DNA from 2 places in the Bacillus sp. LH1 genome. Region 1 is predicted to be linked to the other one. Evidence: riboswitches for the same ligand, from Rfam matches in the RefSeq annotation. Region 1 holds a riboswitch; the other holds the start of a gene.
The links. A riboswitch is a leader RNA that binds a small molecule or an ion and turns the genes downstream of it on or off. The one in region 1 is predicted to bind cyclic di-GMP.
Positions count from the first base shown of each region.

Region 1 (3,429 bases):
CCTTTTGCATAGTATTTTTAATTTCAATTGTTTTTGTTTCTCCAGCTTGAAGTGTAACCTCTACTGGTTCTTTTAATTTTTGATATCCTTCTGGTGCTACTGTTTCATAAACTTTATACGTTCCAGGAGCTAAAGTTTGAGGTACTGAAAAACCTTTTTCGTCCGTTTTTAGTTTTGCAACAACTTCATTTGCACTATTTCGAACTTCAAATTCGGCACCTTTTAACCCTTTGTTCAGATCCTCAGAATCTATTTTATGAATCGATACTGTACCGTCTTTTGGAGCTTCAGGCGGCGTAATAGTTACTTCTTTTGATGTTAATGTTTTATCATCAAAATGTAATTCCGCTTTATTAGGAATCTTCTTATCTACGTAAGAAGATAAGTCTGCATTATTTTTAATTTTCGCCTTGATACTAAGATTGATTCTCTGGTCTTCATATGACTTATAGTCAAAATTCTCACCAAACGTAAATGTTACTTCACTTCTTTGCTTATCTATCTTTAACGTCCCTTTAGAAGTAATATCTTGGCCATTTTGATCATACACTTTTGCCTCTAATACTTCTAAAACATCTTCTAAATCATCACGAATTACCATTGATGTGTATTTAGGAGGATCGTTTGGTATATGTGTACCAACTTGGTATTGAATCACTTGATCCATTTGTGTTAGCTGCTCATTCTCTACAAGCTTGCCATTCTCATCAACTATATTTTTTTCAATACTAGGTGGATTATCGTCACCTGAACCGGTTCCTCCCCCACCACTTACGAATACTTGTCCTACTTTTTCTTCAGTTTTAATATTTTTACCTTCTAATTTCACAGTATTTTTATGAGGCTTTGCAGAAGGATTAGTAATCTTTGTTTTATATCTTAAAATATAACCTTTTGAACTGTCTGGAAACTCAATTGTAAATCCAGCCTTTGTTGCATTAATTTTAATGTTAGATAAATCTGCTGGCTTAATATTTGTTGGTGCATAACCATCTTCAAATACAGCCTCTTCTAATACTACGCTGTCTGTAATTAACTCATGCCCAGGTCCTAATGTATCTGTTAATTTAAGATCTTGCATTTCTGTTCCAGTTGCATTTACATATACAAGCCAATCAGCAATCGAAGGATCTTCTTGATTATAAGAACCCCATTTCAATAGATTATCTGTATTGGGCTGTGGCTTCGGTCTCTCTGTCGTATTACTTACATTTACTTCTTTATTGACGATTTGACCATCAACGTTAAATTCTAATGGAATTTCTTTAACACCATCATATGCTTCTAGACCAAAGTAGAATTCTACGAATAAAGAACCTTTAATGTTATTCTTTCCTTCTACGTAATCCCCCATAGTACACGTTAATAGACCCTTTTTCATCTCACATGTACCAACTGTTTTTCCTTCAGCATCTTTTAAAGGAAAACTCATATTCATAAGGTCTTTTCGAAACTCTTTTGGCATATCAATTGTGAATTGATCTCCACTTTTTATTTTTTCTTTAGCTGACCACTTCACTTCTACTTTCATACCATCTGAGGCTTGATACGGTTCAGATGTCGTGCCATCAGTACGGGAAATATTAATTTCGTCCACTGGACTTTTCATCACAGCAGCTTGAATAACTGGAGCCCACACATTCAGCACTGAAAATAATACTAGAAAAACTAATGAAACCATTGAAATATGTCTTTTAGTACTTTTCATTTGCATAGTTCCCTCCTATTTTTTATATTTATATAACAAAAAAAGACCGTCCGGTTGCATCAAAAATGTGCAACCAGACGATCTTAGTAACCAATATGTATTACCGTAGACTCTAAGCTTTGCGGCCTATCCTTTCGAATAGTGTGCTAAAAATATCTTTTATTCTTTTTTTGTTTCATTTTCCTCTTAAACCAAATATTACTATACCGTCTGGACGGTTATAATTCAATACTCTATAAAATTGTTCTATTTTTCTAATAAAAAAAATAATTCACCACTACATTAAAGAAGCAACGGTGAATTATTTTCACATTATATAGTTCGTATATTCTATTTATATGAATTTCTAATAAGAGCTTGAATCACTTTTTCTCTTAACTCGGGGCTTAGTCTTCCAACCCCTAAATATTCCGAATACCATAATCCATCTGCTGCTAATCTAATAATTGTTGCACAAACTGCATCTATCTCATCGTTTTCTATATTCTTTTGCAGTTGCTGAAATGATTGTTGTAATGGCTCAAGTAATTCAGGTTTTAACATGAATGCTGCCATCATACTACTAGATAACTCTTCTGTTCTTCTCTCATTATTTAATCTTTCCTCTACAAAAGAGCGAACCCATCTCCCTTTCTTCTCTGCGTCTTCCGCAACTTTATTGTAAATGGCCCCTTCATAATCCTCTACCCCTCTGACTATCATACCTTCTATTAAAGCTTCTTTATTTGAAAAGTGATACAATAATCCACCTTTACTTACACCCGCCTCTTTTGCCACTGCTTCTAAGGTTAATTTAGCAACCCCTTTACATTGCACAATTTGAGAAGCGGCCGCCAAAATCTTTTGCCGCGTTATGCTTATACTCATTCCTTTTTAAAACCCCATTTCTACTAAATTTATATAAATACGAATCTTATTTTTAATATTGTTGATTACTACTAAGTATTTTCTTTATACAACAAAAGCTTCATTACCTTTGAATTTTTAGTTACTTATTCTATTAAAAATTTCCATATCATTCAATATGATAACATTAAACACACAAAGCTGACTATACATCTATACTTTTGTATTTATTGAAAATATATCCATTGATAAAATTTACCAATTTAGTCCTTCTTATTACCTTATAAGACGGCAGTAATTCTTTCAGCACTAAATAAAAAATGTTATTACTCCCATTGAATTGAGTAATAACATTTCACTTAACAAATTCGCTGCCAACTAGCATCCTTCACATCTTCACTAGTCGGTTTTCTAACTAATCCAATAAAACATTCCTCGCAAGCACCAAATACAATAAAATTTTTCTGTGCTTGTCTTAACGAGACTTCATTTGCACCGCCTTCAAAGTCAGGATTGTTAAACTGTACCTCATCATCTTCCCAGTAACATATATTACAAATTTCATATGTACCTGGTGGTTCTTCTTCTATTGTTCTATACCCGCAGCACGGACATGTATATTTCATTCTGTTACTCCATTATTCATTTCTTTTTTCTCCCATATATTCCGGCCCATAAAGAATGTCACAGCACAAATCATAGTTATCCCCATGAAAAATGTATTAGAATCTTCATATGTAGTTGGAATGCCTACCGTTACGAAAACAATACTAAAAGCTAAAAGTAGATATAATAATAAAGATATAATATAGCTGAGTTTAAATCGTAAAATGATACCTCTAAACAATAGCTCACCAAGTAGACAGCCACCTAAA
Region 1 covers NZ_CM175007.1:1,071,055-1,074,483, reverse strand. Annotated here, with positions in the region: gene ACX9TM_RS05670 (SpaA isopeptide-forming pilin-related protein) at 1-1,714, opposite strand, end outside; cyclic di-GMP riboswitch class I at 1,774-1,866, opposite strand; gene ACX9TM_RS05665 (TetR/AcrR family transcriptional regulator) at 2,039-2,575, opposite strand; gene ACX9TM_RS05660 (CPCC family cysteine-rich protein) at 2,914-3,180, opposite strand; gene ACX9TM_RS05655 (hypothetical protein) at 3,177-3,429, opposite strand, start outside.

Region 2 (3,429 bases), 640 kb from region 1:
TTACTACTGCTGTTGGCATAAGTATTTGCAATATGTGATAATTCATTTACGACTTGAACGATATTCTGGCTATTTTGTAAAATATCACTCGAATTACCCGAAACAGCTTTTACTTGATCTGTAACAGATTGCGCTGATTTGGAGATTTTTTCGAAGAAATCTCCACTACTTTGAACAAGTGAAATTCCAGTTTCTACTTCTTTTGAACCTTTTTGCATGGAAACTACAGCATCTTCTGTCTCAGCTTGTGTTTCACCAATTAATTTCGCTATATCTTTTGCAGACGCTTCAGTTTGTTCTGCTAATTTTCGTACTTCATCAGCAACAACTGCAAACCCTCTTCCAGCTGCTCCAGCACGTGAAGCCTCAATAGAAGCATTTAAAGCTAATAAATTTGTTTGATTTGAAATACCTGTAATTACAGTTACGATATCACTAATTTCTTTTGACCTTGTTTCTAACGAATAAATGATGGAAGATAAATCTTGTACTGCATTTTGAATTAAACTCATTTGATTAATAATTTGTCCAATCACTTCATTACCTTCAATTGAATGTTGCTCCATACCTTCAGAAGCAACCGCAACTTGTTTCGCAGCCCCAGTTATCTCTTCTACCTTATCTTCCATTCCATGTACAATCCCTAAACATTGTTGTACTGAAGTTTTTTGAGACTGTGCCCCTACTCTTAAACCTTCAATAGAACTTGCAATCTCTTGAACTGCCATGCTGTTTTCCTCTGTACTCGCCGACAATTCTTGTGAAGAAGAAGAAACTTGCTCAGCTGTTTGCCTTACTTTATCTATAATCCCTTTAAACTTTTCAATCGTGTTATTGAAATAAACATTAATAATTCCAATATCATCTGGTCTTTCTTTTAATTTAATACTCAAGTCACCTTCACCAATTTTACGTAACCCTTCTCGTAAATCTTTTAATGGAGCTAGCGAGTGACGCACGATAAAGAATTGAGTAATAGTCGCAATTGCTAATGAAATAATGATAAAGAGTAAACCCTGTATCATAAACTTCTCTTTTGTAATAGGAACAATGGAAGCATCTAAGTCAGCGGCAACAATTGCAATAATATTGTTTTCTCCATCTGTAATTGGTTCTAATATTGTCACCCACGAACCTATTTCATCTTCATATACTTCTGTCATTTGAGCCTTTTTCGTATCAATCACTTTATCGTATGCCTTCATCCAATGAGCGGGTTGTTCATAATAATCTCCCGGCTTTATAGGAAACGCATTTGTTAACTCTGTAGTCAAACCAACGAGTTGTAATTCTCGCTTTTCATTCGGCTTTGCTCCTGTAACATACGTTTGTCCAACGCTTTTCAATTCTTTTGATACTTCATCTAATTTCTCTGTTAACTTTTCTTTTTTCACTTTTTCGGCTGTAGGATCTTTCGCCATGTCTCTAACTAATTCTACATCCAGTTTTTTCAATACTATTTCTCCTGTTTCAATAGACTGCCTTTCAAATAAAGACATCATACTATTTTGAAACATATTGAAACTTAATGCACCCATACTTCCAACAAGTGTCAAAATAACTAATACGGTTAATAAGACGTTCTTTTGAAGGAACGATAACTTATGCCAATATTTTTTCATTAATATCCACCTTCCTTAATCAACACAAACAAAAAAACAAAATATATGGATATTTTGTTTGAAAATGTTTCTCAATATGTTCGAGAATAAAAAAAAGCCAATGTAAAAGCATTGGCCAAGACCAACCCTATCCGTCCGGTAACTGGCTAGCGTAGCCTTTCGACCTTAGCTCCTGTAGTTTTGCGTCCTCATGTTTCCATCAGTTTGCCTTTCTCGCTGAACGAGTTGAACGATATGGGAGTTCTATGAGAATTAATTTATTCTCTTTCAAAGATTACAACATATAAATCAAAATGTCTACTTATTTAGAGATATAAATACAAATTTTTAATGCATTGCTTTTTCGAAATAATTTCAAAAAGTACGTGAATGTTACTTTTTTTGTGTTATATAATAAAAAATGTATAAATAACAAGGATTTCTTCGGGTATTTATTTAATTTTCATTCAAATTAAACTATTCGAATATATCTTAACTAATGAATTTCGGAGGTAGTTTATCATGTTTTGGCTACAATTTCTTACCTTGTTACTCTGTATTTTTATTGGTGCACGCCTAGGCGGAGTTGGTTTAGGAGTAATGGGTGGAGTTGGTATGGCAATACTCGTTTTTGTCTTCCACCTACAACCAACCGCGCCTCCTATCGATGTAATGCTTATGATTTTGGCAGTAATTACAGCTGCTGGTGCTTTGCAAGCTGCTGGAGGAATGGACTATCTTGTTCATCTAGCTGAAAAGGCATTACGAAAAAATCCAAAGCGTATTACTTTTTTTGCTCCAATTGTTACTTATTTATTCACACTATGTGCAGGTACTGGTCACGTTGCCTATTCTGTACTTCCTGTTATTGCAGAAGTCTCTCGTGAATCAGGGATTAGACCGGAACGCCCAATGTCGATTGCCGTAATCGCTTCTCAACAAGCAATTACAGCTAGTCCAATTTCAGCTGCCACAGTTGCTCTTTTAGCAATGTTAGCTGACTATAAAATCACCTTATTAGATATTTTAAAAGTAAGTATCCCTTCTACTTTCATCGCTTGTATGATAGCTGCATTCGTTGCTAGTAAGATGGGAAAAGAATTAAATGAAGACCCTGAATACTTAAAACGATTAAAAGAAGGAATGATTCCTAAGCTTGAAGAGAAAAAAGCATTTGTAGGTGTAAAGGGCGCAAAATTATCAGTTATCCTTTTCCTAGTAGGAACCTTCCTTGTTGTACTTCTTGGTTCATTTGAAGCACTTCGTCCAGGATGGATAGTTGATGGGAAGTTAGCTCGTCTTTCCATGCCGAACACAATTGAGATGGTTATGTTAACTATCGCGGCTCTTATTATTATTTTCTGTAAACCAAATGTAGAAAGCATTGTGTCTGGTAACGTCTTTAAAGCAGGAGCAACAGCAGTTGTTGCTATTTTCGGTATCGCTTGGATGGGAGATACTTTCTTTAACGGAAACTTAAATATGATTCAAGGATCCATTCAGCATTTAGTAACAAGTGCACCTTGGCTATTTGCCATCGCACTATTCATTCTATCTATTTTACTGTACAGCCAAGCTGCAACAGTACGTGCCTTAATGCCACTTGGACTATCTCTTGGCATTCCACCAGCGCTACTGATTGCTATGTTCCCTGCAGTAAATGGATATTTCTTCATTCCAAACTATGGAACAATCGTTGCTGCTATTAACTTTGACCGTACTGGTACAACAGGTATCGGTAAATACGTATTAAATCATAGTTTTATGATTCCTGGCTTAATCGCAACATTTACTTCTATCGGAATTGGAATGCTCTTAATTTCAATTA
Region 2 covers NZ_CM175007.1:432,387-435,815, reverse strand. Annotated here, with positions in the region: gene ACX9TM_RS02260 (methyl-accepting chemotaxis protein) at 1-1,622, opposite strand, end outside; cyclic di-GMP riboswitch class I at 1,757-1,841, opposite strand; gene ACX9TM_RS02255 (anaerobic C4-dicarboxylate transporter family protein) at 2,124-3,429, shown strand, end outside.
Region 2: another riboswitch for cyclic di-GMP. It lies ahead of ACX9TM_RS02260 (methyl-accepting chemotaxis protein); the one in region 1 lies ahead of ACX9TM_RS05670 (SpaA isopeptide-forming pilin-related protein).